Regions from separate parts of the Bacillus sp. SRL543 genome, predicted to be linked through region 2. Evidence: riboswitches for the same ligand, from Rfam matches in the RefSeq annotation. Region 2 holds a riboswitch; each other region holds the start of a gene.
What was found. Region 2 has a riboswitch for thiamine pyrophosphate ahead of thiC (phosphomethylpyrimidine synthase ThiC). Riboswitches for the same ligand answer to the same signal wherever they lie in the genome.
Positions count from the first base shown of each region.

Region 1: another riboswitch for thiamine pyrophosphate. It lies ahead of thiM (hydroxyethylthiazole kinase); the one in region 2 lies ahead of thiC (phosphomethylpyrimidine synthase ThiC).
Region 3: another riboswitch for thiamine pyrophosphate. It lies ahead of thiW (energy coupling factor transporter S component ThiW); the one in region 2 lies ahead of thiC (phosphomethylpyrimidine synthase ThiC).

Region 1 is NZ_OZ481794.1:2,539,344-2,549,763, forward strand. It holds gene AC4E8B_RS12795 (hypothetical protein) at 1-31, opposite strand, end outside; gene AC4E8B_RS12800 (M50 family metallopeptidase) at 146-829, opposite strand; gene AC4E8B_RS12805 (multidrug transporter) at 974-1,114, opposite strand; gene AC4E8B_RS12810 (quinone oxidoreductase family protein) at 1,364-2,341, shown strand; gene thiE (thiamine phosphate synthase) at 2,379-3,032, opposite strand; gene thiD (bifunctional hydroxymethylpyrimidine kinase/phosphomethylpyrimidine kinase) at 3,019-3,852, opposite strand; gene thiM (hydroxyethylthiazole kinase) at 3,842-4,669, opposite strand; TPP riboswitch at 4,745-4,858, opposite strand; gene AC4E8B_RS12830 (AAA family ATPase) at 4,921-10,095, opposite strand; gene AC4E8B_RS12835 (anti-repressor SinI family protein) at 10,199-10,342, shown strand; gene AC4E8B_RS12840 (response regulator transcription factor) at 10,329-10,420, opposite strand, start outside.
Region 2 is NZ_OZ481794.1:1,349,938-1,360,357, forward strand. It holds gene AC4E8B_RS06950 (ABC transporter ATP-binding protein) at 1-872, shown strand, start outside; gene AC4E8B_RS06955 (ABC transporter permease) at 865-2,118, shown strand; gene AC4E8B_RS06960 (LysE family transporter) at 2,420-3,052, opposite strand; TPP riboswitch at 3,231-3,345, shown strand; TPP riboswitch at 3,567-3,667, shown strand; gene thiC (phosphomethylpyrimidine synthase ThiC) at 3,719-5,482, shown strand; gene AC4E8B_RS06970 (hypothetical protein) at 5,704-5,898, opposite strand; gene AC4E8B_RS06975 (metallophosphoesterase family protein) at 6,038-7,258, shown strand; gene AC4E8B_RS06980 (AAA family ATPase) at 7,288-10,293, shown strand.
Region 3 is NZ_OZ481794.1:2,805,381-2,815,800, reverse strand. It holds gene AC4E8B_RS14395 (hypothetical protein) at 1-75, shown strand, start outside; gene AC4E8B_RS14390 (hypothetical protein) at 75-407, shown strand; gene AC4E8B_RS14385 (hypothetical protein) at 491-1,240, shown strand; gene AC4E8B_RS14380 (hypothetical protein) at 1,375-1,521, shown strand; gene asnA (aspartate--ammonia ligase) at 1,586-2,596, opposite strand; gene AC4E8B_RS14370 (manganese catalase) at 2,798-3,643, shown strand; gene AC4E8B_RS14365 (hypothetical protein) at 3,733-3,993, opposite strand; gene AC4E8B_RS14360 (DedA family protein) at 4,222-4,827, shown strand; TPP riboswitch at 4,884-4,994, shown strand; TPP riboswitch at 5,225-5,335, shown strand; gene thiW (energy coupling factor transporter S component ThiW) at 5,410-5,916, shown strand; gene AC4E8B_RS14350 (uracil-xanthine permease family protein) at 5,929-7,284, shown strand; gene AC4E8B_RS14345 (LuxE/PaaK family acyltransferase) at 7,247-8,350, shown strand; gene AC4E8B_RS14340 (acyl-CoA reductase) at 8,340-9,806, shown strand; gene AC4E8B_RS14335 (3-oxoacyl-ACP reductase) at 9,822-10,420, shown strand, end outside.

The sequences.
Region 1 (10,420 bases), 1.2 Mb from region 2:
TAGCAGGATTTATAACAGTCGTCAGTTTCATCGAGCCTCCCTCTTTCTTTATGAGCATTCAGCAGAGCTGTATATTGGTTGGATTTAACAGAATTCTTTAGTTAATATGTTAAAACAGGACAGCCAGATTGTCCAGATGACTTCATTATTGAATGCTGAATTTGAATACGCCTTTTCTAATGGACAAATAACAGAACCAAATCGCCTGCAGGAAGAAGATAATGCCAAATATCTGTGCTGGAAGCAGGATGGAAGAGGCCAGATTGGTCGCATCCCCTGCTGCCTGCGGAGTCATAAAGCTCAGCAGCATAATTTCAAAAGAGCTTGTGACAGATTCAACGAGCATGATAGATGCAATCAGGAGCAGGACATTCTGGACGACTGTTGGGCTTCCTTTTTTCAAAAGAAAAGCAAAGCCGGCACCAAATGAAATAAGCCAGAAAATTCCGTAGGCATTACGCACCCAAAAAATCAGATTAAGAACGATCAAGCCAAGCAGAATCAAAATTAGCACTTTATCTTTTTTCTTCCCAAGCAGCCAAAAGGCGATGAAAGCCATAAAAGATGAAAAAACATATCCCGCTGCTCCAGTGAACACTCCCCCAAACCAGTTAGAATGTCTTGTATATGTGACACCTTCTGTATTGGCAAAAAGGGAGATATGGTGGACCTCCCCCCCGAACAGGGCGACAAGCGCATGGCCGGATTCGTGGATGAGCGTGTTGATGATTCCTGCATAGTCACCAATGACCGGCATTCTTGTAATAAGGACGGCCACTATTAAAAAAATAAAAAACCGCCAGCTGAACTTGCTGCGAATGAAATTCATCCATAGTCCTCTTTTCCTGGTAATCTTAAAGAAAATTATACCGGAAATGACTTTAAAAAGCTTTTGTGGCTATTACTTTTTTACTCTTAGAGAAATGCTAACTATATATACAACTTCCCTGCAGCCTTATTTCAAATCTGCTTGTTAATGCTGGCTGTTGATTTCCGTTCCAGGCACTTCGCTTTCCGCGGGGCGACGCTGAGCCTCCTCTTCGCTCCGCTCATGCGGGGTCTCAGCATTGCCGCTTTCTCCCGCAGAAGTCTGCGTGCCTTCTACTGCAATCAACAGAGTTTAATAATTTTGTTGGCAATTTTGCAGTTATAAGATGGTTAGTTCCTCCGTGGCTGGATTGGCTCTTTTTAAAAAATTCTCTTACTCCTGCAAGGCAAAAATTAACTTTTTTTCGAAACGCCTTTCTTCTCATATAACAACATAAGTTTTTCTTATAGTTAATTATAATATTCTGGTCATTTCTAGCTTCCTGTTTAAAAGCTAAAATAGAAACTAGCAGATACATACATAAGGAGGCTTATCATGAAGGCGATACATGTTACGGAGTATGGCGGTTCTGAAAATATGATTCTGGCTGAATCTGAAAGGCCGGTGCCTGCTGCGGGGGAAGTTCTGATTAAAGTGAAGGCGGCCAGTGTGAATTTTGCCGATATTAAGGCGAGATACGGCAAAAAAGGAGGCGGTTCCCTCCCTTATATCCCTGGTATAGACTGTACCGGCACGATAGAAGCTTTAGGGGACGGTGTGGAGGGTCTTATTCCAGGGCAGCGGGTAATTGCGTTTCCTTCTAAAGGATCATATGCCGAATATGCTGTCGCCCCGGCTATGCTGACATTCTCCATCCCGGAAAGCATCTCAGATATACAGGCTGCAGCATTTCCGGTTGCCGGTATAACATCGCTCAAGCTGCTTGAAGAAGTCGCTAGAATTAAGAAAGGAGAAACCGTACTAATACATGCCGGCGCAGGCGGGGTCGGAACTACAGCCATTCAGATTGCCAGAATACTTGGCGCTGGAAAAGTAATCACTACGGCTGGTTCTCCTGAAAAAACAGCATATGCATTGGAAGCAGGCGCCGACTACGGAGTGTGTTATACAGAGGAGGATTTCTCGGAAAAAGTAATGGAATGGACAGAAGGAAAAGGAGCTGATGTTATCCTTGATTCTGTTGCCGGTGCAGTGACGGAAAAAAGTCTGGATTGCCTTGCACCTTTTGGAAGGCTCGTCAATTTCGGCAATGCTTCCGGAAAAGCTGGCACTGTAAAGACAAGTGATCTCCACAGCAGCTGCCGCTCCCTTCTTGGCTTCAGCTTTGGCACGGTGCGCAAGAACAGGCCGCATCTTGTAAGAGCTTCAGCCGAAAAAATCATGTGTTTGCTGGAAACCGGCCGGCTGAGCATGAAAATCGGAAAAACTTTCAGCTTGGCAGAGGCAGCCGAGGCCCATACCTGGATAGAGAGCAGACAGGGAATGGGGAAAACTGTCCTGATCATAGACTAAATAAAAGAGCCTGCACTGTATGCAGGCTCTGAATCTTCTATATCATTACACTTCTTCTAAGATTTGCAGCAGCATCCTTTATATCTGCTGCCTGGCTGATGCTTGTTATCACAGACACGCCGTCTGCCCCGGCCTGAATCACAGCACGTGCATTGAGGGGGGTGATTCCGCCTATGCCGACAACTGGAACCAGGATGGCTTCTTCCCTCAATTCCTGGATAAGCGCCATTCCCCGGACAGCCTTGGCATCTGGTTTAGTGGAAGTCGGGTAGATGGGGCCAAGTCCGAGATAATCGGCGCCTGCCTTGACAGCAGACTTCGCTTCCTCAATAGTATGGGAGGATACCCCTAATATTTTATCGCCGATTTTTTCCCGCACGGCTTCGGCCGGCTCGTCCTCCTGCCCGATATGGACGCCGTCTGCGCCGATTTCACATGCCAGTTGTATATCATCATTTACAATGAACGGAATACCGCTGGCCCGGCATAACTGCTGAAGCTGCTCTGCAAGCACATACTTTTCCTTTCTGTTCAGGCATCCTGCCCCTTTTTCCCTGAACTGAAACAGGGAGATTCCGCCTTGAATCGCCTCTTTCATTACCATCTCCGGATTTTTCAGGCAGTTCGTACTCCCCATGATAAAATAAACCTTTAAAAGCTCTTTCATTCTTTGACTGTCAATTCGCGCCATATGCCAAGCCCTCTGCTTTCTGTCTATTGTTATAAGCCCAGTGGTTTGTCGGGCCATGGCCGCTTCCGATCAGAAGATCATCTTCAATGGCTGCCTGGATGAAGTCTTTTCCAAGCCGGACGCTGTCCTTTACAGCAAGCCCCTTCGCCAGCCCCGCCGTGATGGCTGCTGAAAAGGTGCAGCCGGTCCCATGGGTATTGACTGTATCAACCCTCCTGCCTTCAAACACATCAAAGCTGCTCCCATCAAAAAGCAAATCAGCAGCAGCTTCTGGATTTACTGTATCATGCCCCCCTTTAATGACTACATGGTCAGCGCCAAGCGCACACAATCTCCTGGCCGCTTCTTTCCGGTCGGCTAAAGAAGAGATTTTTATGCCGGTTATTGCTTCTGCTTCAGGAATATTGGGAGTGATGATATGGGCCAGCGGCAGCAAATAATCCTTCAAGGCAGCCATGGCGCTTTCCTGGAGGAGGCTTGCCCCTCCCTTGGCAATCATCACAGGGTCGACAACCAGCTTCGTCCATTTATAATGGCTGATTACGGCAGAAACAGCTTTAATAATGTCTGCATCAAAAAGCATGCCCGTTTTTAAGGCATCCGTCCCCATGTCGCTTCCAATGCTCTCAATCTGTTTACTGACAGCTGCTGCCGTCATTGGGAAGACCCCCTGCACGCCAGTAGTATTCTGAGCGGTGATCGCTGTCAGTGCTGACATGCAATAGACACCAAGTTCCTGGAAGGTCTTAAGATCAGCCTGGATTCCGGCTCCGCCTCCACTGTCCGAACCTGCTATCGTCAATGCTTTCTTAATTGTCATTCTGTATATCCCCTTTCAGGACAGTAATCCCCGTCCTTTTCTCAAGATCCTCCGCCTTAATTAGGGCAAGGGTGTTAAGCAGCTCAATTTGAAATGTTCCAGGCCCCTTGCTTCCCGCTGCTTCTGCTGCCATTTCTGCCGCTGCAGAATATACAGCCAGCGCAGCCGCCGCGGCTTTCAGTGGATCTGATTCGATTGCATGGAAAGCGCCTATAACTGACGACAGCAGACAGCCGGTTCCTGTAACTTTCGTGAGGAGGCTGCTTCCGCCTGTAATACGGACAATAGTTCTTCCATCAGATACGATGTCCTCCCTCCCTGTAATAACAGTTATGGTGTTGAACCGTTTTGCAGCAAACTGGGCTACCTCTTCCGGGTTGCCGGCTTCCCCCCCGTCAACACCTTTGATTTCTCCTCCTTTTCCGGCAAGATGGGAGATTTCCGCCGCATTGCCGCGCAAAATGGAAATCGGCAGCTCTTCAAGAAGGCTTCTGCCTGTTTCGGTCCTGTATGCTGTTACACCTGCCCCAACCGGATCGAGGATGATCGGTACAGAGTTTCTGCCAGCTGATTTTCCCGCAAGTTTCATAGCTTCCACTACAGGGGAAGTGAGAGTGCCGATGTTCAGGACCAGCGCCCCTGCAATGCCGGCCATATCGGCAGCTTCTTCTGCAGCATGCGCCATTACAGGCGAGGCCCCCAGTGCCAGCAGGCCGTTAGCGGTAAAATTGGTGACAACCATATTGGTGATATTATGTACAAGCGGCTTTTCAGCCCTCAGCTTTTCAAGCATATCTGCGATTTCTCTATTGTTCATTCCACTTTCTCCTTTCAATAAAAAAAGCCAGGCCCCTGAGAGGACCTGGCAAGTGTGCATAAAAACTTAGCAAATAGTTTCATTTCGCTACTTTCCTACGCTGGCATCATCCAGATCAGGTCCAAAGGGTTAAAAAACGGGCCAGTTTTTCTCTCAGCCTGCTTACCGCAGGCACCCCCAGTAGTTGCTTATTAGATTATCAGTTATATAGTATCTTTTTTTCTCCCCCGCGTAAAGCGATTATCTTTTTTCTAAACCACCTCTGCGGAAAAGCGGAAGACAGGAAGTTCAATGAAAATGGATGTTCCTTCTCCTTCATTGCTCTCTGCCCAGATTTTCCCGTTGTGCTGTGCAATGATTTCCCTTGTGATTGATAAGCCGAGGCCATTCCCGGCCGTCATGCTGCTTCTGCTTGTTTTCGTATAGTTTTTGTCAAATATGAAAGGAAGCCTGGCAGCAGGTACCCCGCTGCCGGTATCTGAGAGGCAGATCCTGACCAGGTCGCCCTGGCCGGCCAGCCTGGCGCTCAGCGTCATACCGCCGGATTCCGTATGCCTGATGCTGTTTGAGATCAGATTGGAGAAGGCCTGAAGCAGCCGGCCGGGATCTGCTTCCACCATAGCCATATCTGCCTCATCTGTTTCCTTCAGGTCCAGGGTGAATAAAAGCCCCTTGCTTTCCGCTTCGAATTCGAATTGCTTCCATATGTGGACAAGCAGCTGGCCAAACGGCAGATAGTCCATCTCAAACCTGATCTGGCCAGCTTCCATACGGGATAAATCAAACAAATCGCGGATTAAAGCATTCAGTTCATCCAGGCGGCTGATGCTTCGCTGCAGAAATTCCCCTTTTTGCTCATCTGATTCGGCAGTCCCCTCCTGCACTGCTTCTATGTAGCCCCTGACCGCGGCTAGTGGGGATCTCAAATCATGCGAGATGTCCGATATTATGCTGTTCTTTTCCTGCCTCGCGAAGTCGAGTTCCTTATTGGCTTTTTCAAGTCTGATATTTGCTTCATGCAGCTCTTCTGTCCGCCGGGCAACCCTTGCTTCCATCCTTTCATACAGATCGGCATTTTCCAAGGATATGGCTGCCTGAGATGCAATCAATTCAAGAACCCGGAGATTATCTTTTGAAAATGCATGCGAAATCTGATTGTTTTCCAGGTACATCATACCCTTTACTTCACCCTTATTCAGGATTGGCAGACAAATGAGCGACTTCAGCAGCATCCTTTTGACATAAGGGTCCCCTGAGATCAGACTGTTTTCGTGAGCATGATCCAGAATGACTCCTTCCCTGCTCAGCTCTGCAAGTTCTACTGCCTGTTCGGACAGCATTTCTCTTCCGAGGACCTGCTCGAAGCGTTCTGGCCGATTACCGTCACCTGCATATTCACCGATGGTCCAAATTCCATCCCGCTTAAAGAGGAGGATCCCCCTGTCTGCCCCGCTGTAATGCATGGTAACCTCCAAAAGCCGGGCCAGCAGATTTTCAAGTACTACTTCCCTGGATATGTTCTGGGCGGCGGAAACAAGGGCGTACTCATCAAACTGAATGGAATGCCTGTTTTCCGGCTCCTTCAGCAAGGAAATTTTAGTCTCTTTCCGCAGAATATCAGCCTTGGCTCCTGCACCCCAAAGACAATATCCTTTAAACGCTTCTGAGAAAAAGGAGCTTGCCATCCTGCTGTATCCCTGTGCAGAAAAATAACGGCCTGCACATTCATTTGCAATTGCAGCATCCTGCAGGAAGCCGTTCTTTTCCGCCTCCTGGATGCTTTCATCATAAACGTTGAAAAGATTGGGATCTCTCTTGGCAATCCTTCGGTATTCGGCTTTCAGAAGCAAGTATTTATGCCGGAAATTTGAAGGGGAAAGAGCTGCCCAGCGTTTCATTTTTGATAAAGAGTCCTTCAATTTAGCCAAATGGGAAGCTTTGTTTTTTTTCAGCTTTTCCTGTTCATAAAAACGGACAAGCCATAAACCGTGATAAAAATGGTATTCAGGGATGATGACAAGTGTCAGCCTTTTGCTGACAAGCCGTGCCAGTTTCTGAATAAGCTCCCCGGCATACTCATTTTTCTGGAAAAGATAGCTCATCTGAAGCCGGATCGTGTAATGGATGATTTTTGCAGAGTCATCATCAAGCACAGGAGTAAAGGTCCAATCATGACTCTCTTTTTCCTTCATCAAATAGAGGACCCATTCTTCCATCTCCGTCAAAAAACCGATTGAAATAGGATATTGAATTCTATTGACGAACCTGATCTGACTCCGGATTCCATCCAGCGCCTCTTCAAGCGGCGATCCTTTCATAAGCAATGTGATAACTATGAATGAGCTATTAGCACCGGCAAGATGGATATTTCCTGCATCAAGGCAGTATCTCTGTGAATCTGTGAGGTGGTTCAGATTGTCTGAAATCGGGTTTCTCCAGTGACTGACAAAACTTCCGAAGACAAACTGCACCCGGCCTTTAATGCCTGTGACACCAAAATGATGAGACAGTTTGATTGCCAGCCTGCCGTAGTCGTAGCTGCCCTTGAAATCGCTGAAACCTGCGCTTAATATCAGGCTGTAATTATTGAATACCAGAGCGCTTAAATCGGTCAATCCATTGTCGAGGGTGAAGTTCAGCGCCTTCAGCATCAGCATGGAGGCAAGATTCTGGTCTGCATGGTAGGATGGAGCGTTCAGGTTGATGAGCGTCTGCAGAATTTGCCTTTTGTCCCGGTCCGTCATTTCAGGAAGGGACATGATATCTTCTTCGGATTTGCCGCGCAAAGCAAATTTTGCACGGAGAAACTCCAGCATAATGGCATGTTTGCCGATGCTTGGTGCAAAAGTGATCCCGTAGAGCTTGAGGCCTTTTATTCCTGAGCTGACCGCCTCTTTCACCCTGTGCATATGGGTGAATAATGTGATCTGCAGGTTATAGATGGATAATTTCTCATAATCAGTTTCCGCATTTTCAAGCACTATAGCGAAGGTTTTTTCAGCTTCACCCAATTTTCCTGTCAAATAAAAGCATTCACCGAGACCTTTAAATATGCGGAAAGTCAGTTCATATTTCCCGTCCCAGTCTTCCCCGGCGAGCTCAAGTGCAGCCTGAAAATAAGAGAGTGCTTCCCGAAAGGCAGCAGCATCCTTGGCCAATTGCCCGGCAGCGGCATTCCATTCCGCAAGCGGTTGCCTTTCCTTCGCTTCAAGCTGTTCACTGCAGAAATTCAAATGGTGGACAATCTGGAAAATGCGGGACGGTGAATTATCCTTCATGCTGACAAGCAGCCTGCCGATCCTTAAATGGGAGGCCTTCTGTTCTTCCAGGTTCATAGACTGATAGACTGCCTGCTGGACGGTATCGTGAAGGAAGCTGTACTCTGTTGGCATAGCATCCACATAGCCGCTGGAATGAATATATTTATATAAAGGATCTTTAGGGAGAATAAAGCCTGATTCAAGAGCCAGCCAAAGAGATTCAGCGAGCCGGCCCGGCCTGTCTTCGAACAGGAGGGAAAGAGTTTTGAATTCAAATCTGTTTCCAAAGCAGGAGGCAGCCTTTAAAACCTCTTTTGCTTTTTCAGGCAGCTTCTGAAAACGCTCTAACATAAAACCGGATATTCCGTCATTTACTGGCCTGTTCATTATTTTCCAGATATCAGCTTTCCATTTTCTTTCTTCTGGATCGCTGGTGATGAAGCCATCCTCAAAATAGGAAAGAAGGAGCTGGCTGATGAACAGCGGGTTACCCCCGGTAATCCTGTGTAAAAGCCCTCCCAGTTCCAGAACCGTTTCCCCATCATCTCTCAGGGCATTTCCTGCCCATTCATAAATCTCCCCTTGGCTGAGAGTGCGGACCGGGATGTGATGAATGGGAGTTTCTCCTTCACCCAGCTTGGCAAGTGTCCTTCTTACTGGATGGCTTGGCCCTGTTTCGTTGTCCCTGTATGCACAGATAAGCATAAAATGGGGTATCATGCCCTTCAGCAGGAGATATTCGATCAGCTCCAGCGAAGCAATATCCGCCCACTGAAGATCATCAAGAAATAGGACAAGCGGATGCTGTTCATCTGCAAACAGGCATACAAACTGATGGATATGAAACAAAAATTGCTGATGTGCGTCAGCCTCATTTGGCTCTTCTTCTTCCAGCTGCTCTCCCATAAGCAAGGCCAGCTCTGGCAAAACCGGGAAAAGGACGGCATAATTGCCGGTAAAGCCTTCCTTTAATTTAGCTGCCCATTTCTCTTTGCGGCTCCCGCTTTCAAGCATAACCTGGAGAACGAGAGAACGGAATGCGGCAATGATTGGGGCATATGGCATCTGCCTTTGCAGCATGTCATACTTTCCGGAAACAAAATAGCCTTTATCCCGGATGAGCGGCTTCTGGATTTCATGTACAAGAGCCGTCTTTCCCATCCCGGGGGAACCTGGCAGGAACACGGCGCCTGTTCTACCGCGGCTGACTTCCTCAAAAACATGAAGGATTTCTGCTTTTTCACTTTCCCGTCCATATAGCTTCCTTCCGGCTTCAAACAGCATACTGTCATCGTCTTTTCCAAGTGGATATACTTCTTGCTGCTTGCCGGACTTCAGGTTTTCGGCGGCGCGGAGAAGATCGGCGCGCATCCCGAAAGCGCTGCTGTATCGATTTTCAGGCATTTTTTCAAGCAGCTTCATGATGATAGAGCTAATTATAGGGGGAAGGTCGGGATTTGAGTCACAGGGATCTTTCACACTTTTTGCCAGATGCTCGTATACAAGCTCAAGCGGTTCTTTAGCCTTGAAAGGCAATTCGCCGGTAAATAATTCATAGAATACAGTTCCTGCTGAGTAGAAATCTGAACGATAATCAACGAGCCTGTTCAATCTTCCAGTCTGTTCAGGGGATATGTACGGCAAATGGGCAAAATTGGCCAGACTGGCAGCGTTCAAGGAAGGATGTTCTTCCTTCAAAAGCGTCGACTGGCCGAAACCAGTGACTTTCAGCCTGCCATCAACGGGGTTAAAAAGAATATTTCCAGGATTGATCGATTTATGGATAATATGCTGCTGGTGCACCTGCAGGATTGCCCCTGCAAGTTTGGCTGAAATATCCAGCATCTCTGTCAGGCCGGCATTTTTTGTGCTGGAGAGCTCCCTTAAGGTTATACAAGGAAAGTATTTGCAGACCAGATATGGCTTTTTTAAGTGTATGATTATCTCTTCGGCTTTTAAGATGCTGTCTTCTTCCATTTCCTTTGTGAGCTGGTATTCGTGGACAAGAGCGGCTATCTCCATATCTGACAGCACATCGTTTTTATATGTCTTAATCAGCACCTGTTCCCTGCCTTTGACTGAGTAGCCTTTCAAAAACAAGAACTCATCATTTTCTGTTTCTGCGCCAATCAGCTGGTATCCGGGGAGATTAATGTTCTCAATCATAATGGCCACCTTCTTATTTAAGCGAAACTTTAATGCTGCTTTAACAAAACTTTAACTTTCCATTTTATAATATAGTCAACGAGAATGATCTGGAGGAATGGGCATGAAGAAAGAAGAAAAAGCGCTCTCTTATGAACAAAATATGTGTGAATGGATATGTTTAATGGAAGAAGCAAGAAAGCTTGGCATGACGGCTGAGGAAGTCAGGGAATTCTTCAAATCCGCCAAAAGGCTCAACCTCCATTGAATTTATAGCCCATGCCCCTGACTGTGATGATATATTCCGGCATGGATGGGTCACGTTCGATTTTCTTGCGGAGATTGC
Region 2 (10,420 bases):
AAAGATTTGGAAAGTTCACTGCGGTGGATGATCTTTCCCTGACCATCCCGGAAAAGGAAATGTTCGGATTTCTGGGGGCGAATGGGGCGGGCAAGACCACGACGTTCCGGATGGTGCTTGGCCTTCTGGAGCCGACAAACGGGCGCATTTCCTGGGACGGGGACAAAATCGACTATTCAACAAGCCCGATCATTGGCTATCTGCCTGAGGAGCGCGGCCTGTATCCGAAGCTGAAGGTTAAGGACCAGGTAGTATACCTGGCAAGGCTGAGAGGGATGAAGAAGGCTGACATTCTGAGGGAGCTGGACTATTGGCTCAACCGATTTAAAGTGCCGGAATATGCAAACAAGAAAGTGGAGGAACTGTCCAAGGGAAATCAGCAGAAGATCCAGTTTATTGCCAGCGTTATACATAAACCAAAGCTGCTGATCCTTGACGAGCCTTTCAGCGGGCTGGATCCCGTGAACGTCGAGCTTCTGAAAAGCGCTGTGCTCGAGCTGAAGGAGAAAGGCACGACCATTGTGTTTTCCAGCCACCGGATGGAGCATGTGGAGGAAATGTGCGAGCATTTATGCATCATGCACAAGGGACGCCCTGTTGTCCATGGAGCCCTTAAGGAGATAAAAAGGGCGTTCGGGCGGAAAAATCTTGTGATCCATGCTGATTTCAAGCTGGATTTCTTAAGTGGATTCCCCGGTGTGGAAAAGGTGAAGCATACAGCGGAAGGGGTCCATCTGCAGATTGAAGGGGAAGAAGCTGCAGAGGCAATTTTGAAAGAAATTGCCGGCAAAGGATTTGTCAGGAAATTTGTTCTCGAGGAGCCTTCGCTGAACGATATTTTCATTGAAAAGGTGGGTGCTTCTTATGAATAATTTCTGGATTATCCTGTTCCACACCTATTGGAGCAAACTGAAGACGAAATCATTCATTATTACAACGATTGTCACTCTGCTGCTGATCATTGGCCTGACGAATATGCAGCAGATCATTGAAAAGTTCAATGGTGATGGAGATGATGTTAAGGTAGCTGTAATCGATGAAACAGGAAATCTGCTGGTTCCTCTTCAGCAGCAGCTTGATACAGCGGGAAGCAGTTTGAAGCTTGAAGAGTTCAGCGGTTCGGCAGAAGATGGCGAAGCAAAGGTTAAGGATGGCGATTATGCCGGACTGCTTACTCTTTCAGCTAATTCCGAAGAACTTCCTGCAGCTGAATACAAATCCCTCAGCCTCGCAGATACATCAGTATCAGGAGAATTGGAGGGAGCGCTTCAGCAGGTGAAGACAGGAATCGCGGCTTCGAAAATCAATCTGTCAGAGGCAGAGCTTGCCAGCCTCTATGAGCCTGTCAAGTTCCAGAGAGATGCGCTTGAAGAGAATGCCAAAACAGAAGAAGAGCTGACACAGGCAAGAGGCCTTGTGTATGTGCTGCTGTTCATCATTTATTTTGCCGTCATTATGTATTCAAGCATGATTGCAATGGAGGTAGCTACGGAAAAATCTTCGCGTGTTATGGAGATTTTGATTTCAAGCGTCTCTCCGATCAAGCAGATGTTTGCAAAGATTCTAGGGATTGCCTTGCTTAGCCTGACGCAGCTGTCGGTTTTGCTGGCAGTAGGCTACTTTTTTGTAAAGCGGAATCTGGAGTCGATGCAGGGAGGCTTCTTCGAATTCTTCGGATTCGGTGATATCCCGGCGGCCACCATCATTTATGCTGTTGTGTTTTTTATCCTCGGATATCTTCTATATGCAACACTTGCAGCCTTCCTTGGCTCGCTTGTCAGCAGGATCGAGGATGTACAGCAGATGATCATGCCGATGACCATGCTCGTTGTAGCAGGCTTCATGATTGCGATCATCGGGCTGTCACAGCCGGAAAAAGCATTCGTGACCATCAGTTCCTATATCCCGTTTTTTACTCCGATGCTGATGTTCATGCGGGTAGGCATGCTGACCCTGCCGGTCTGGGAGCCGATAGCCGGAATCGCTATCCTTGCCGTCTCCATCCTGCTGCTCTCAATATTTGGAGCAAGGGTATACAAGGGCGGAGTGCTTATGTATGGAAAATCCAATTCCTTCAAGGATATTAAAAAAGCTTTGCAGCTGTCTAAGAATAAATAAGAAACAACGGAGTCGGTCTTTCAAACCCGAAAAGCTTTTGGAGTTTGTCTGGCAGTATTGTTTTTGAAACCTTTGGAACAGCAACACTAAGTATTTAAGCCTGTTGATTGGAGTGCAGGGCACGCAGACTCCTGCGGGAAATAGCGGCAAGGCTGAGACCCCGCAACGCGCAGCGTGAGGAGGCTCAGCGTCGCCCCGCGGAAAGCGAAGTGCCTGGAACGCAAATCAACAGCCCCTTTTATAGGCAGATAGAAAAGACTGCAGACAAACTCGAATTATATCGGGTTCGTCTGCAGTTTTTTTATCCAAACAAAGAGACAATCCCCTGATACGCAAAATAGATTCCAAAGAGAATAAGCGACAGTCCTGAAAGCATGCTAATGATGATGATCGCTTTTGAGGTCAGGAACCGCCTGAAGCCGCTTGTCAGGCCCGCCACAAAAATATCCCAAAGGGCGAGTCCGATAAAAATCATGCAGCTGTAAACGAGAAGCTGGCCTGTCCCAAAGGAAGAGGCTGTTTTGGCCAGGACCGATCCGTAAATCCCCAGCCAAAACAAAATCGACAGCGGGCTTGAAACCGACATGATGAATCCGGTGAAAAAGCATTTGAGCAGCGATTCTTTGCTCCGTATGTAAGTGACAGATATTTTATTGGCATTCATCATGCCTTCGATTCCGGAATAAAGAAGAATAAAACCGCCGAACAGCCACAGGAAGGTTTGAATCATAGGGGAGTCAAGGAATTGCACGAGTCCGAGATAGACGATCAGCATATAAACCCCGTCAGCGATCATCGATCCCGCGCCTACAATCCATGCGTGCCAAAATCCGTTTTTCAGCCCCTTTTCCAGCCTGACAGCATTGACAGGGCCGATCGGCGCCGCCAGTGAAAGTCCTAAAACGATATAGCTGATATATATTCCAATGCTCAATGATATCACTCGCCTATTCAAGGATTAGCCCGGAAGGACTTGTACAATTTTATGCAGCAAACACAGAGGGTAGGACGCAAATCTTAAAATCTCCAGCTTTGTGTTTTTGGAATAATATGAAAATAGTCTGTTTTCTTCCTTGATGGCATATGGTATAGTAGCTTATGAAAATAGCATATTTTGGCACTGGGGGTGCCGGTAGAGGCCGGCTGAGAGTAAGACCCGTTCTAGTCTTTGACCCTTTTAAACCTGATCTGGTTCGTACCAGCGGAGGGAAGTGTAGATGGCTTTTATTTGTCATACATACGCGGATTCCTTTTGCAGGAGTCCGCTTTTTAGCTTCTGCAGCAAGAAAGATGCGGCAGCTGTATGCCATTTTTTGGCCTGGCATGCCCCCGGTGCAATATGCAAGGGGGTTTTTTGCTGTGAAAAAATAAACGCATGAAAAAATGGTGTGCAGTTAACTTGATGTTTTCATTTTGGAAAAATGCAAGAAAGTTTTCTATTACATTTTATTCACTGCTGGGGGAGCTTTATAGGCTGAGAAAGGAATATCCTAAACCCTTGGAACCTGATCTGATTAATGTCAGCGTAGGGAAGCAGCCGGTATGGCCTGCTTCCTCCGTAAAAAACTGCCTTAGGCAAAAAGTTGGAGGAGGAAGAAGTATGAAAAATTTATATGAAATGAATAGACTGTTTTTTTCAGGAAGCCGGAAAGTATATGTAAAAGGCATCAGGGACGATATAAAGGTCCCGGTCAGGGAAATAATCCAGGAAAGCACGAGGACTGCTATCGGAACAGAGGACAACCCGCCTGTTTGTGTATATGACACGAGCGGCCCTTATTCTGATCCTGATTTTGAGATTGATATAACGAAAGGTTTGCCCCGGATAAGGGAAGGCTGGATTGAGGAGCGGAAGGATGCGGAAGCTTATCAAGGCAGAGTACAGAAGCCGGAGGATAACGGGCTTCAGGCTGGGTCTACAGTTTCTTTGGCAGATATTTTTCCAAATAAAGCATCCTTGCCGCTCAAGGCAAAAGAAGGCCGGAATGTGACTCAGCTGCATTATGCCCGGAAAGGTGTCATTACACCTGAAATGGAGTTCATCGCCATCAGGGAAAATCTGGATCCGGAATTCGTCAGGAGCGAGGTGGCAAGCGGAAGGGCGATTATTCCTGCCAATATCAATCACCCGGAAGCTGAACCGATGATCATCGGACGCCATTTTCATGTGAAGGTCAACGCGAATATCGGCAATTCGGCTGTTTCTTCCTCCATCGCGGAAGAAGTGGAGAAAATGACCTGGGCAGTGCACTGGGGGGCAGATACAATTATGGATCTTTCCACCGGAAGGAACATCCATGAAACCCGTGAATGGGTCATCCGCAATTCTCCAGTTCCTGTCGGGACTGTACCGATTTATCAGGCACTTGAAAAAGTGAAGGGGATTGCCGGGGATCTGACCTGGGACATATACAGAGATACCTTGATAGAGCAGGCTGAACAGGGAGTGGATTATTTTACAATCCATGCGGGGGTGCTGCTCCGCTATATTCAGCTGACTGCCGAAAGGACGACAGGTATTGTATCCAGGGGAGGGTCGATCATGGCCCAATGGTGCCTTCAGCATCATAAAGAGAATTTCCTGTATACACATTTTGAGGAAATTTGTGAAATTTTAAAAGCTTACGATATTTCCATTTCTCTCGGAGATGGGCTGCGTCCAGGTTCTATAGCAGATGCGAATGATGAGGCTCAATTTGCGGAGCTTGAAACGCTCGGAGAGCTAACGGAAATAGCCTGGAAGCATGATGTCCAGGTAATGATTGAGGGGCCGGGGCATGTTCCGATGCATAAGATCAAAGAAAATGTAGATAAGCAGATGGAAATTTGCAAGGAGGCGCCATTTTATACGCTTGGACCACTCACGACAGATATTGCCCCGGGATATGATCATATTACATCTGCAATAGGAGCAGCGATGATCGGATGGTTTGGCACTAGCATGCTTTGTTATGTTACGCCGAAGGAGCATCTTGGACTTCCGGATAAAAATGATGTCCGGGAAGGGGTCATAGCTTATAAAATTGCAGCTCATGCCGCAGATCTTGCCAAAGGCCATCCTGGTGCCCAGGTTCGGGACAATGCATTGTCAAAGGCCAGGTTCGATTTCAGGTGGAACGACCAGTTCAATTTATCCCTGGATCCTGAGCGGGCGCGGGCATACCATGATGAAACCCTGCCGGCTGAGGGGGCAAAAACCGCCCATTTCTGTTCTATGTGCGGCCCTAAATTTTGTTCTATGCGCATTTCCCAGGATATCCGCCAGATGGCCAAAGATCAGGGGAAAACTGTTTCAGAGGCGATTGAGGATGCAATGAAGCAAAAAGCCGGGGAGTTTGCCAGCCGTGGCTCATCCATCTATTGAACATAGAAGAAATACTGTAGTTTGGAAATTGGAAGAGCAGATCCTCTACATGCAGCAAAAGATCCGGGGGCTGGAAAAGCAAATTTCGGAGATACAGAGAAGCTGCTCCCATATCTATTATGAGGCAGATGGATACAGGACCTGCACAAAATGCCTGAAAAGCGAATCGGTCCACTATTAATAAGACAAAGGCTTGCCAGGATATTCCGGCAAGCCTTTAACTATTCGCGGGACTGATTTGCCATCTGCCTTTTTATGCTGCCGTAAGTAGACAAATAAACGATGCCGATGCTCCATGCAGCAGCGGCCATGAACTTCCAGTTGCCTGTCAGAACTGAAATGATGATGAACAATAGAAACAGGGCAGCAGAAATATACTTGAGTCTATTAAGGGCCAATTCAGGATTTTTATACATTTTATTCACTCCTAAGGTTATTTACTTCTTATACTTACCGATGGTGGAAAAAGTTCAAAGCTGATAACTTTTTATAGAGGAACGTGCATTCGCTTTTTCTAGGTGATAAAATAGGAGAAAAGCGCTGAAAGGGAACATTATGAAGGAAATTACATTTATTCATGCAGCAGACCTGCATCTGGACAGCCCTATGCTCGGGCTTTCCACCCTGCAGGATGATTTATTCGATAAAATCAAAGAAAGCACATTTGCCGCTTTGAAAAATATAGTGGATGCTGCCCTTGCAAGGAAGGTGGACTTTGTTATTCTGGCCGGAGATCTGTTTGACGGTGAAGACAGGAGTATAAAGGCACAGGCTAGGCTGCGAAAGGAAATGAACCGCCTTGCGGAAAAGAATATACCTGTTTACGCAGTCCATGGCAATCATGACCACTTTGAAGGAAGCTGGTCCCATATCAGCCTCCCGGACAATGTACATATTTTTCCGCACCAGCCAAGTGAGGCATGCTTTACAGCCTCCAATGGCACAACTGTCAGCCTGCATGGCTTCAGCTATCCGAGGAGGCATGTTACAGAAAGAATGATCGGCCAGTATCCCGTTCGGGGATTGGCGGATTTCCATATCGGCATCCTGCACGGCAGCCTTGAAGGTGAGACCGGCCATGGCCGCTATGCCCCGTTTATTTTAAAAGAGCTGCTGGATAAGGAATACGACTACTGGGCTCTGGGCCATATCCATAAAAGAATGGTCCTGAATGCTGAGCCGCCGGTCATCTATCCAGGAAATACTCAGGGGCGCAGCCGGAAGGAAAGCGGGGCGAAAGGCTGCTACCATGTCATCCTGAATGAAGCAGGGGCTGATTTTGAATTTCTCCAATGCCACAGCTTCCGCTGGGAGCAGAGAACAGTCGATATCAGCGGACTATCAGCATTTGATGAGGTCTACAGCAGGTGTCTTCAGGCTGTTGAAGAAGAGCGGAAGAACGGCGGTGTCATTCTTGAGCTTTTTTTGAAGGGGGCATCACTCAGTCCGCAGGATATGAAAGTTGTGGCCGGGGGTGAACTGCTCTCACTTCTTCAGGAGGAAGAGGAAGGGAACATGCCGTTTGTATGGGTGAGCGCAGTTATAGCCGAAGAGCAGCAGAGCTGGGACAGAAATCAGCTGAGGGAAAAAGCAGATTTTTTCAGCGGGCTGTTTGCTGCTGCGGACGAGTTTGATGATTTTGAGGTAAGCTTGGGAAGCCTTTACAGCCACCCTCTGGCAAGAAGGTATGCAGAAAGTATGGAGGAAGGGGAAAAGGCAGTACTTTTAAAAGAAGCAGAAGAGATGCTGCTGGGGCTCCTTTACAAAAATGACTGAAAGGCAGCGCCAGAAAGGGGAACAGCTCTATGAAAATACTTGAAATCCATATATACGGCTACGGCAAACTTGAAGATGCTGTCTATTCCGGCCTTGGAGATTTACAGGTCTTCTTCGGTGAAAATGAAGCAGGCAAATCTACCATCATGTCTTTTATACATAGCATCCTGTTCGGCTTTCCCTCCAGGCAGCAGGCTGAGCTCAGATATGAACCGAAATTTGGGGCTAAATACGGAGGCAGGATCACAGCTTCCTTCCCTAGAAGGGGAAAAGCAGTCATCGAGCGGGTAAAAGGAAAATCAGCTGGAGATGTAAGTGTGGTGATGGAGACTGGGGAACGCGGAGGGGAAGAGCTCCTTGGCGAACTTCTATCACATGTTGATAAAACGCTTTTCCAGGCCATTTTTTCATTCAATCTCCATGGGCTGCAGAATGTCCACTCCATGAAAAATGAAGAGCTGAGCAAATTCCTTTTTTCTGCCGGTGCTATAGGGTCTGATCGTCTGGCAGCAGCAGAAAACAAAATACAGAAAGAAATGGAAGGGCTTTTTAAGCCGGGCGGGAAAATCCCTGTTTTGAATGACCAGCTGAAAAAGCTGAAGCAGCTGCATGCTGATCTTAAAAAAGCAGAACAGAAAAATGGACAATATTGGGCCCTGGCGGCTGAGAGGGATGCTGCTGCCGCGAAGATTGAAAGCCTGCGCAATGAAGCAGATGCATCAGGGGCCAGGCTCTATCAGCTGGAAGAGTGGATGCGTATGGGCCCGGTCCATAAAAAGGTGCAGCTTTTAAGGCAGGAAGCAGAAGCCGGTATAGGAATGAGTTTTCCTCCGGGAGGGCTGGAGAAACTGGAGCAGCTGAACCAGAATGAAATCCCGCTGAAGGGAAGGAATGCGAGCCTTTCAGCCAGGCTTGCCGCCCTTCGGGAAGAGGCAGGGAAGATCAGCCCGGATCAGCTGGTTCTTGATCACGAAAAAGAGATTCTGTCACTTCAGGAAAAGATGCCTGCATACGGGCAGCTTGTCCAGCAGGCTAAGCAGGCTTCCTATAAAATCAGGAAGCTCCAGGAAGAGTCGGATCAATTGAAGGACAGGCTTCATCTGCGCTTGTCAGATGAAGAGCTGGAACAGGCAGATACAAGCATCTTCATGCAGGAAAACACTGCTGAGGCACAGCGCAAAAAGCAGAGGCTCGCAGAAAAGCGTGCGGAGCTTGATGAACGCTTCTCAGAAGAAAAGGACAGGCTGGTCAGCTTGGAAGAGGAATTAAATCAGGTGAATGCCAGTCTCCTGCCCGATGAAGAGCTGGCAGACATCCGCCGCAGGCTCGCAGGTGAATCTGATCCCGAGAGTCTTCTGAGAAAAAGGGAAGACCTTGAGGGAAGGGCAGCCTTTCTGAAGAATGCAATCCGGCATGAGAAAGCATCACAGCAAAAACAGCGTGCAGCGGTGAAGATTCAGGCGCTGATGATTGCGCTCATCTGTGCCGGGCTGATTGCCTGGGGCCTGGCAGATGGCCAATGGGAGTTTATGCTGGCAGCTATACCCGGATTTGCTTTTATTGCCTGGCTTTTATTAAAAAAAGAAGATACCAGCCAATCAAGATTTCTGAAAGAAGAGCTTATGTCCATAGAGAAAAGCATGGAAGAACTTGATGAACGCATAAAAAGTCCGCAGGCGGAAGGGGCATTTTACCTGAAAGAGCGGATTGAAAAGGACAGGCAGCTTCGGGAACGCCAGCTGCAGCTGACCGTCAGGCTGCAGCAGCAGAATGAGCAATATGATAAAGTCATTGCTGCTTTTGAAACATGGGAGGAAGAATCCGCCCATGCAGACAGCCTTCTTGCGGAACTCGGCAGGCAGCTCTTCATCCCTGCTTCCTTGGCACAGTCCCATATCCACGATGCTTTCATGCTGCTGGAAAAGCTGAAATCCCTCAGGCGTGAGCTCCGCCATGAGAAAGCTGAGGCAGCTGCTGCTGAGAAAGCTGCTGCTGAAATGGCAGAACTGGCCAGTAGACTTGCTGAGCTCATCTTGGAAGACGCAGGAGGCAGTGTGCAGGAGACAGCCTTTACCTTGAAAAAAATGCTGTTCGAAGCTCAGGGCAAATGGAATGAGCTTAAAGCAAAGAAAGCTGCTTTACAGGAGCTGAACGAGGAGAAAGAACAATGTGTTCGAGAGCTGGCTTACATCTGTGAAGAAAAAGAAAAGCTGTTCTTCACTGCTGAGGCCGGCTCAGAGGAGGATTTCATTGATAAAGGGAATCAGGCAGTAAAGCAGGAAGAGCTGCAGGAAGAAATCAGGCATCTGGACAGGCAGCTGAAGCTTTCTTCCTTAACGGAAGAGGAAAGGGTGGAGTTCTCTGCCATTCCTGCTCCTGAAGCGGAAATTGTCCGCTGCAGAGAAACCCTGGACAATATCAAAAAAGAACTCCCGCAGCTTCAGGATAAAGTGGCATCGCTGAACCATGAAATTGCCATGATCGAAGAAGGCGGCTTATACAGCGACCTGCTGCATAGATTTTCCCTTGCAAAGAGCGAGTTCAATGAAGGGGCGAGAAAGTGGGCCAAATATGCATTGGCCAGAAAGCTCCTTGAGAATACGGCTGAAGCGTACAAGCAAGAATATATGCCGGAGATGCTCGGAAAGGCGGAAGAATTTCTTTCCGTACTGACAGGCGGGCGCTATGTCCGCATCACTCCAAAAGAAGAGGGGGCAGGACTTCTCGTGGAGAAAGGCGATGGCACCCTTTTCGAAGCCAATGAACTCAGCCAGGCAACGGCCGAGCAGGTGTATGTGTCCATCAGGCTGGCCTTGGCGGCAGCCATCTATAAAAGATACTCATTCCCTATCATCATCGATGACAGCTTCGTCAATTTCGATCATGTAAGAACCAGGAGGATGATTGAGCTCCTGAGGGGTCTGAGGGGCCATCAGATATTGTTTTTTACCTGCCAAAGGCATCTGCTTGAACACTTCCATCCAGATGAGGCGGCAGACCTTCAGGGCAGGAAAGTACAGCAGGCTGATAATTGAAATCAGGCTCTCTTCTTATCAATAACATCGGCATCAGCCCCTTGCACGCAAGGGGCTTTTTGCTGTGTTCCAATTCTGGACAGCGAATGCTGCATAAAATCCGGACAGGGAGTACCTCTGCTCATAA
Region 3 (10,420 bases), 1.5 Mb from region 2:
GGCATTCATATTATTATCAACGGGAAGGAAATCCCTTACTTTATGGGAAGCGGCCCGGGAACGGAGGATCGGTGATGAGGTATTTTTCTCCTTTGTTTAAAATCAGCAGTATTACCATCGGATCTATTGAGGATGCGTCCTGCGTCAATTTCGGCAACAGCTTTCCCACCGGATTTACCAGCTTGAAAAAGCATAATCAGGGCTTTGGCAATGTATTGGGGGATCATAATGACATCCATGATATTCTTTCCAGGATTGAAGAAAAAGATATAAACGAAGTCTTTTACAAAAACGGAGGGGAAGAGCTGCCCGACTGGATAGGCAAGCTTCTGCAGGAAGATGGGGAAGAGGGATATATGGATATGGAGGCAGAAGAAAGCATTGATTCCGACGAAACTGGCCAATAAAGCCGGTTTTTTATTTTGATTTTAAAGGAAATTCTTTTGCGGCTGTCGAAATAAGGAACGGACAATTAGAGGAGAGTGGCATGATGAAAGCGCCTGATAGTATTTTGTCTGTATGGGAAAGGTTCGACGCCTTTCCCATGGAGACGTTTACCAAGCTGTGGATGTACGATAAAGGTATCGGGCAAAGGGAAGTGGCCCTGATGAGAGAGCATCGGGAGCAGTACGGAATCACGGGAAACTGCTTTGATCTCGCCCTTTGGCTGCTTGATGAATTTGATAAAGAAGGAATCAGGGCCTATCCTGTCGGAAGCGGCTTTCATACCGAAAAGGCCCACGCCGCAGTTGTGGCTGAAGATAATGAAGGCTGCCGCTATTTATGCGATCTCGGCGACCAGTGGCTGCAGCCTGTTCTGATCGATAGTGACACAGAGACTCCGCTGAAGGGATTTTTCCCTGCAGCAGACATACATATCAAAAGCAGTCTGCATAAAGCTGAATTAACATACTTTAGGCCTGGCGGGAAGAAATCTTCACAAACTTACCATCTGACTCCTGTCGACAGGAAAGAATTTTGGATTGCGGCTGGGCATTCAAGCCGCCAGATCCATCCTAAGCCGCTTTTGGAATGCCGCATTCCTATTGCCGGTGAAAAAGCCCATTGGGAATTTTTTGATTGGCACAGCTTCCTCAGCACAAATGACGGTCTGGTATACGATCCTCCGCTGGCCGGTCCTGAAGCATGGGCGGATCGCATCCATGAAAAGACAGGCTTTGAGAGAGGGTTTCTGGAAGAATCCCTCTGGCTGTACAAGAAGCTTGAAAATGGCAGCTGATGGAAGCATTCACCATAAAGGAGCGGGGCGCATAGACGAGCCCCGCTCCTTTTGTGCTGCCGGTTTTACCAAATATAAAGATTTTCTTAAATTTCCAGGGTTATTCCTATTACATACTAGAATGGATAATCGAAGTGCAGCTGAGGAGGTCTATTCCTGACACAGCAAGGGCGTCCGGGCAGCAGTTCGATTTCGCAGGAGGCTTGAGTATTTTTCCGGAAAAGCAGATGGTGACATTGGATGGGAAGGAAGTGCAGCTTACAGGAAAGGAATTTGAATAGGGTGACAGGCACCTATACCAGTAAGACCACTGGTATAGGTGCCTGTCACCGTTTTATAGCCCGTTTATAATAGCGGAATATTGGCTTCCAGGCATTCTTTTCTGATCCTGCTGTTCCAGACAGATGACTGCACTTCGCCGATGTGGGCCTTTTTAAGCAGGAACATGCATAATCTTGACTGGCCGATTCCTCCGCCTATTGTGAAAGGGAGTTCACCATCAATCAGTGCCTTGTGGAAGGGAAGCCCAAGCCTTTCTTCATTACCGCACTCCTTGAGCTGGCTTCTCAAAGATTTCTCATCAACCCGTATCCCCATAGAAGAAATCTCAATGCTTCTATTCAGCGGTGCGTACCAGAAAATCAAGTCTCCATTCAGGCTCCAGTCATCATAATCAGGGGAGCGGCTGTCATGCTTGCTGCCGGATAGCAGGGACCCGCCGATATTCATAATGAAAACAGCGCCTGACTTTTCGGCGATTTTGTCTTCCCGCTGCTTTGCCGTAAGCTCTGGATACATATCTTCGAGTTCCTGGGAAGAGATAAAGCTAATTTGTTCAGGCAAAACAGGCACCATATTTGGTCTGGAAAGGAAAAGCTGCTTTTCTGTTTCCTTGATGCTTTCATATATGGAGATTACTTCAGCTTTCAGCGTCTGCTTGTTTCTTTTATTTTTCGGTATTATCTTTTCCCAGTCCCATTGGTCCACATAAATTGAGTGAAGCTGATCGAGCTCTTCATCTTTTCTGATCGCCCGCATGTCAGTATACAAGCCTTCTCCTTCCGAGAAGCGATATCTGGCAAGGGCCATCCTTTTCCACTTTGCCAGTGACTGTACGATTTCGACAGTTTCCCCAAGGTCCTTGGCTTCTATGGTCGCCATCCTTTCGACCCCATTGAGATTATCATTGATGCCGGTCCTGCTTTCAAGCAGCAGCGGGGCTGATACCTTTATCAGATTCAGCCTTTCAGAGAGCTCTTTCTCAAAACACTCTTTCACCCTCTTCATTGCCTTTTCAGTGTCAATCAAATTCAAAACTGGCGCATATAAATCCGGAACAAGCTGTCGGTTATTCATGCTGCAGGCACCTCCGTTTCACCTTTCTTGCCATGTATATAGGCTGCTTCATACTTTATGCCAGGTTAATTTTGATTGTTCCAGTACCACTTTAATGTTTTACAGTCATTCATATTTTTTTTGCTGTGATAAATTTTTTTTAAGAATGTTTCCCGATCAGTTGGTAAAGCTATCCTTGATACTAAAAGAGAGGTGATCAGTATGTTCTATCATGTTAAAGAGCTTCAGTATAATGCAAAGCCTGACCGGCCGGATGCGGTCTATGCGAGAAAGCTCCAGGAAATCCTCGGAGGACAATTCGGTGAAATCAGTGTCATGATCCAATACCTTTTCCAGGGATGGAATTGCCGGGCTGAACAAAAATACCGTGATATGCTGCTTGATATCGGAACTGAGGAAATCGCCCATGTCGAAATGCTGTCAACCATGATCGCTCAGCTGCTCGATAAAGCCCCTGTCAGAGAACAGGAAGAAGCAGCACAGGATCCAATCATCAGGGCTGCAATGGGCGGAATGAATGTGCAGCATGCGATTGTTTCTGGACTTGGTGCGAAGCCGGACGACAGCATGGGATATCCGTGGACAGCCCGCTATACAGTGGCGAGCGGGAACCTGCTGGCTGACTTCCGTGCAAATCTCAATGCTGAATCACAAGGGCGCCTTCAGGCAGTCAGACTTTATGAAATAACAGAGGACCGCGGCGTAAGGGACATGTTATCCTTCCTGATTGCCCGTGACACTATGCACCAGAATCAATGGCTCGCAGCAATCTCTGAGCTTGAAGCGCGGGATGGCAAGGTAGTGCCTGGCACATTCAACCGCCAGCAGGAGAAGCAGGAAGTATCTTATTCATTCCTTAACTGCTCCAAGGGGACAGACAGTGCAGAAGGCCGCTGGGCAAAGGGGCCGAGCATGGATGGACAAGGGCAGTTTGAATACATTGAAAACCCCGAGCCGATGGGGCAGATTCCAGTGCTTGCTCCAGGTCCGATTTACATTCATGGAACTATGCCTGCGGGACAGACACCGCCTCCTTCCCAATTTTAATGCTGCTAAGAAAAATCCGCCTTCAGATGAGGGCGGATTTTTGCTGATTGCAGAATATTTCAGGGTGATTGTTTGAGATACAGGTGAATTCAATTAAAAATGTGCTTTAGCTTCCGGTCCATGACCGCGTAAAAATAAGCAGCAGGATTTCTTGCCGGTTCACCTGATTTCATTTTCCTCATCAAAACACGCAGTGATTCCACGGCAGCAGGCACTATGATGCTCGGATCATTTCCAATTCCGTTCCTTTTGGCAGCGAGAAGGACTTTTTTCCATAATTCTGCAGCGGCTGCCTCATCCTCCAGAAGATACCGTGCCATACAGGCAAATGGAGCAGGGGTCGCTTCCATGCGCATCCTCCTCTAAAAGAATTTACATACATTATATGTTGAAAAGGAACAAATGTTCCTGTTTTTTGGCTGTGGCATGTTATTTGTTTAATTTTTAACAAGGATAAGCTATTCTAATTTCATCTGTATTTGCATGAAACTATCAAAAATCTACTTTGCCCTCAGAAGGGTAAGCATTAAAATTTATCGTTAATTATCTGTAAGGCTTTTTGCATCTTGGGAGGTATTATGGAGAACTGGATAAAAGAGATTATTGAACAATTTGGCTATACAGGAATTTTTCTGCTGATTGCGCTTGAGAACATATTTCCCCCGATACCGTCTGAAGTCATTTTGACTTTTGGCGGCTTTATGACCGCTCAAACAAATATTACTGTTTTCGGGACGATTGCAGCGGCAACCCTCGGTTCGACGGCAGGAGCGGCTTTGCTTTACTGGGCGGGCCTTTCCCTGACCAGAGACAGGCTTGAGAGAATCATAGAAAGATGGGGAGGCATCCTCCGCCTGAAAAAAGCAGATATTGATAAAGCCTTTGGATGGTTTGACCAATATGGCTATTGGACAATCCTGATCTGCAGGATGGTGCCGCTGATAAGAAGCCTTATTTCCATTCCTGCCGGGATGGCGAAAATGAATTTCCCGCTGTATCTGCTATTTACGGTCATCGGCACACTCACCTGGAACACCATCCTCGTCAATATAGGAGCTGCCTTCGGAGATTCCTGGGAGACGGCTGTCAAGTATTTTGATATATACTCAAATATGGTGTATATGCTGATTGCCTTAGCCATTATAGGTGCAGCTGTCTTTTGGTTCAGGCGAAGGAAGAAGTAAATATTGTCTTTACATTTGTCAGGAACAAAGCTATGATGATTCTTAATTGGATATAGTGTGACTGCTAGGGGTGTCCGCACAGGCGGGCTGAGAGAAAAACCGTTGTTTTTTAACCCTTTGGACCTGAACTGGATCATGCCAGCGTAGGAAAGTAGATTGAGCAACATTACTTTTTTATGTATGTAAAAGCCTGGTCCTGTCATATGGGGTCAGGCTTTTTTGTTAACAAAGCTGGATGGGATTTTTAAAACTATCAGGAGAAACTGTTTTTTGCTGATAAAATACGAAGTTTGCCTGGTATACAAATGTATAGCTGCTTTAGCGGCAATAATTTTAGACCTTCCGGCTGATGCCTTTAAAAGGCCCGAACAGCGGCATATCCAAGTCAACTTAATACATAAAGCACTGGGGGAGCCGGAGGAGTCCGGCTGAGATTGGGCCTGTTACGGCCCTAACCCTTATACCTGATCCGGGTCATGCCGGCGGAGGGAAGTGCGGGATCTATGCCGGCTGCAAAAAACCGGCCTGTGCTTCCTGAACCTTCCATTCCCTCAGTGCAAATTAGCATGGAGGGATTTTTTTATGGGGAAAACACGGAAATTAACAATGGCAGCGATGATGGCTGCAGTGGGGACGCTGTCAAGCAGCATGCTGTATATTCCGCTTGGCTTTACAAAATTATTCCCGGTCCAGCATCTGCTGAATGTGCTGTCAGCGGTATTACTTGGACCCTATTACGCAGTGGCGCAGGCATTATGCATTTCGCTCCTCAGGAATCTGATGGGAACCGGCTCGGTTTTTGCTTTTCCCGGCAGTATGGCCGGAGCCCTGCTTGCAGCACTTTTGTACAGCAGGACAAGAAAGCTGTCAATGGCCTTCACCGGGGAAGTGATCGGCACCGGCATAATCGGGGCGCTGCTGTCATATCCAATCGCCACATTGATATTGGGGCAGAAAGCCACACTGTTCGGCTTTATCCCGCTCTTTATCTTCAGTTCGATGGCCGGAGCTCTTCTCGGGATCATCATTTTGGCCATACTTGCAAAAAAGCGGACGCCAATTTTTGAATTCTATCAATATAAGAGATGAGGGAAATAGAAGATGGACGAAATAAAAACAGAAACCGGCCAAAATGAGATATTGATAGGGCTGGAAGAAAAGCTGCCGCCGGGAAAGACCGTTTTATACGGCCTTCAGCATGTATTTGTGTCGAATGTCTGGCTTGATCCGATCTTTGTGGCAGCTATGATCGGCCTGCCGTTTGCATTGTCAGCCAATATGGTGAACAGCATTTTTATTGCCGCCGGGATTATCACCTTCATACAGGCGACAAAGCTTGTCCGCCTCCCGATCATCCAGGGGCCGTCAGCTGCATTTGATGCAATCATGATCTCTGCAGGAAAAGCTAACGGGCTGGCTGCAGCAACTGGCGGAATCTTAGTCAGTGCAGCGATTGTATTCCTTTTGTCGATAACCGGGGTAATTGGCCGATTGAAGGCTTTATTTACGCCAGTCATATCGGGGACCGTCATTTTCTTGGTCGGGATTTCTCTCGCTGGATTTACTTTGCATGAATTTCTTGGAGGCTCGCCGGGTGATGAGGGCTTTGCCAGTCCATCCACTCTATTATTATCGGTCACGACGGCTGTGATTGTCCTTGGCCTGTCATTGTTCGGAAAGGGCATCTGGAAGTCTTTTTCATTTTTGATTGCTCTGATTGCAGGTGATATTCTCGCTTTTTCACTTGGAAAAACAGACTTTTCCATGATATCGGAAAGTGCCTGGTTCGGGCTTCCGCATTTGCTGCCGTATGGGCTTACCTTTGAATGGGGAGCATTCCTGACCTTTTTCATCGCTTATCTTGTGGCCGTTATTGAAGCAATGGGTGTGTATCAGGCTTCTTCTGCCATGCTGAAGACCGAGCTGACGGCCAAAAGAATCCGCGGCGGATTTGCCGGAGAATCGGCAGGGTCCTTTGTGTCTGCCTTAATCGGAGGATTTCCGACGACCGCATATGCGCAGAATGTCGGCCTGCTGCGCTTAACCGGTGTCGGTTCAAGATACCCGGTCATGGCTGCTGCTGTTATCTTTCTTGTGCTTGGCCTGGTGCCGAAAGCGGGAGCGCTGCTGGCTTTGACGCCTGCCCCGGTTGTCGGGGGAATCTTCCTGCCGGCTGCCGCCACACTTGTATTTACTGGCATTTCAATCCTTGCAAGGGCAGAAGGCACGCAAGTCAACTTTATGATTGTCGGGCTTTCCATGCTGCTGGCCATTTCTCTGCCGGCTTATGCTGTGAACGCAACAGGGATAGCGGGAACATTCCTGACTAACAGCATCTTGATTGGAGCATTTACAAGCATCTTTCTGCAGCTGATTCTAGTCAATATCCCTAATTGGTTTATGAAAGGAGCGGTAAATCATGAAAGAAGAATCGATCCTATTGACAGCGGAAATTAAAGATTTTATCGAAGCTGGAAAAAATTCTGATGAGGCTTTTGGCCGGCTGGCGCTTAAGCTGTTCCGCCACCAGTTTGAAAATAACATTTTCTATAAAAAGTTTTGCCAGGCACAGAGAAAGACTCCTGCAACAGTGCAAACATGGGAAGAAATTCCGCCGATGCCGGTGCAGGGCTTCAAAGAACTGACATTAACCTGCGAACCCGCTGAAAAAGCGGAAGCTGTTTTTATGACCAGCGGAACGACCGATCCTGATGCAAAGGGAAAGAACATTCATCCTGATTTGTCTGTATGGGACCTGTCAATGAAAGTCCCTTTCAAAAGCTTCGTATTGCCGGACCGGGAAAAGATAGCCATTTTAGTGCTGTCTCCATCAGACGATTATAACAAAAATTCTTCTCTTTCCCGCTACCTTACGAATGCTGTCTTTTATTATGGCAATGAGTACAGCCGCTTCTTCCACAATGGAGAGTCCCTTGATTTTCAAGGAGCAGCAGAGTCGCTGGGACGGTTGGCAGAAAGGGGAGAGCCTGTCCTGATCATGGGGGCAGCCTTTGCTTTCGTCCATCTTTTGGATTTTATGAAAGAAAGGAATTTGTCGTTCAATCTGCCTGATGACAGCAGAATCTTTGATACAGGAGGGTTCAAAGGCCAAGTGCGGGAAATCAGTGCCGAAGAATTGGCGGATTTGTATAAACAGTTTTTTGGCATAGGAAGGGACATGCATATAAATATGTACGGCATGACGGAGCTCAGCTCGCAAATCTATGATCGGACAATCCTCTCCAGCTATACAGGAACACAGATGATAACCGATAAAGCCGGTCCAGCCTGGCTGAAGACGAGGGTGCTCCACCCCGGCACTTTGGAGCCGGTTAAGGAAGGGGAAGCTGGTGTTCTTGCCCATTATGACCTGGCTAACTGGAACTCCTGCCTGGCTGTCCTGACAGAGGATCTTGGATTGAAAACCGGGCATGGCTTCAAACTTCTCGGCAGAGTGAAGGGCTCTGAGGCAAGAGGCTGTTCCATAGCAGCTGACCAGCTGCTCTCAGGCGGTGGCCGCTAAGGTGGTGGAATTCTTCGACATCTATCATTTACCGGCAGCAATCAAGCCAACTGTTGTAAAAGAAAAGATATATAGCGTGGAGGGAAATACATTTACCCTGAAATATCCGGACCTTAGCAGCGGGGAAGTGAAAAAAACAATTGATGCTGTCCTTGAAAACCGCAGGAAATATCTTAAGGATATGCCGGTTTCAACTATCATCGGCAAAATTGATGCAGCAGTCCAGCTTTGGCTGAATCCGGATTATCATTTAAGAAAGATTGCAGAAAGAGTTCTCCCAATAGTTACTGGCTATGACAGTGAAATGGTCCGGCTGGAGCTGAAAAGGTATATGCGGACCTTCCGGAAAAAAGAGCTTTTGCGCTTCCTGGAAGAAGAATTTGATTCCCCTGCGATGCTGGACGAATTCAGGCCAAGAAAGTCGGGAGGGTTGAGCAGGGCTTACGGCCCAGACCTGATTTTTCATGTTTTTTCCGGCAATGTCCCGGGAGTCCAGCTATGGAGCCTGATCATGGGTTTCCTCATGAAATCCGGCAATCTGGGGAAGACTTCTTTTTCAGAGCCTGTCATGCCTGTTTTGTTTATGAAATCGCTGTGTGAGATAGACAAAAGCCTTGCAGATGCTGCCGCGGTAATTCCATGGCGGGGAGGAAATGCCGAACTGGAAGAGCCGGCTTTAGAAGCAGCTGAAGCTGTTGTAATATATGGATCAGACAGGACGGTCAATAGCATCAGAACAAGGCTTCCAGAGGGAAAGCTCCTTCTTGCCTATGGGCACAAAATCAGCATCAGTATGATTGGAAAAGAAGCATTGACTCCTGACCTTTATGCGAGGACAGCACGCAAACTTGCCGAGGATATCTGTATTTATGACCAGCAGGGGTGCCTTTCTCCGCAATCCGTTTACATAGAAGAAGGAGGCTCGGCTGAGCCCAGGCGTTTCGCCCAGCTGCTCGGCGCAGAGCTTGCCAGGTACGAAAAAAAACGGCCCCGGTCGGCTCTGTCAGAAGAAGAGCACCTGTCCATCCAAAGAACAAGGGGGAAATATGACCTGGAAAAGCTGAAAGGCGGCAGCACGGCTGTTTTTAAAAGCGGCATAAAAACTGACTGGACTGTAATTTTCCATGAAGGAAGCGGTTTTCAGGCGTCCACTTTGAACAGATTCGTCCATATCTTCTCTGTTTCAAATTTGGAGAGGTGCATTGCTGAATTAACTCCGTACAAAAGATTGATGCAGTCATGCGGGCTGGCGGTACTGCCTGAAAGACTATTGGATATAAGCGCGATGCTCGGTGAGGCCGGAATCAGCAGGATCTGCCCGGTCGGTGAGATGAACAGAGCAAAGCCGGGCTGGCATCATGACGGCAGCTTCAACTTGCTGTCGCTTGCAAGATTTATAGATATTGAAAGAGCTGCAGAGCAAGAAATGGAACGTTATGACCCGGATGTTGAATAGAAGAAAGGTGAAATCATGCTTATAAAAAATAAAGTGGTCCTGATTACCGGTGCGAGCAGGGGAATTGGTGCAGCAATTGCCAGGAAAATGGGTTCAGAGGGCGCTTCAGTCATCATTAATTATCTTTCCAGTAAAAAGGCAGCAGAGGCACTCGCAGACGAGATCAGGGAGTCAGGCGGCCAGGCGGCGGCAATGCAGGCAGATGTGACAGAAGAACAGCAGGTCAATCGGATGATGGAAGATATCATCATGAATTTTGGCGGCATTGATGTGGTCATCAATAATGCGCTAAGCCACTATTCTTTTGATCCAAAGAAGAGGAAGACGGCCTGGGAGCTTGATTGGGAGGATTATAATCGGCAGTGGGAAGGCAGTGTCCGCGGCGCTTTCAATGTGTGCAGGGCAGTCATTCCGTTCATGAAGGATGAGATGAGTGGAAGTATCATTAATATTGTGAGCAACCTGGTGAGTTTTCCTGTGGTGCCCTATCATGATTATACAACGGCCAAGTCCGGTCTGCTCGGGTTTTCCAGGAATCTCGCGAAGGAGCTTGGCTGTTTTGGAATTACAGTTAATGCAGTAGCCCCTGGGCTGACCTATCCGACCGATTCGAG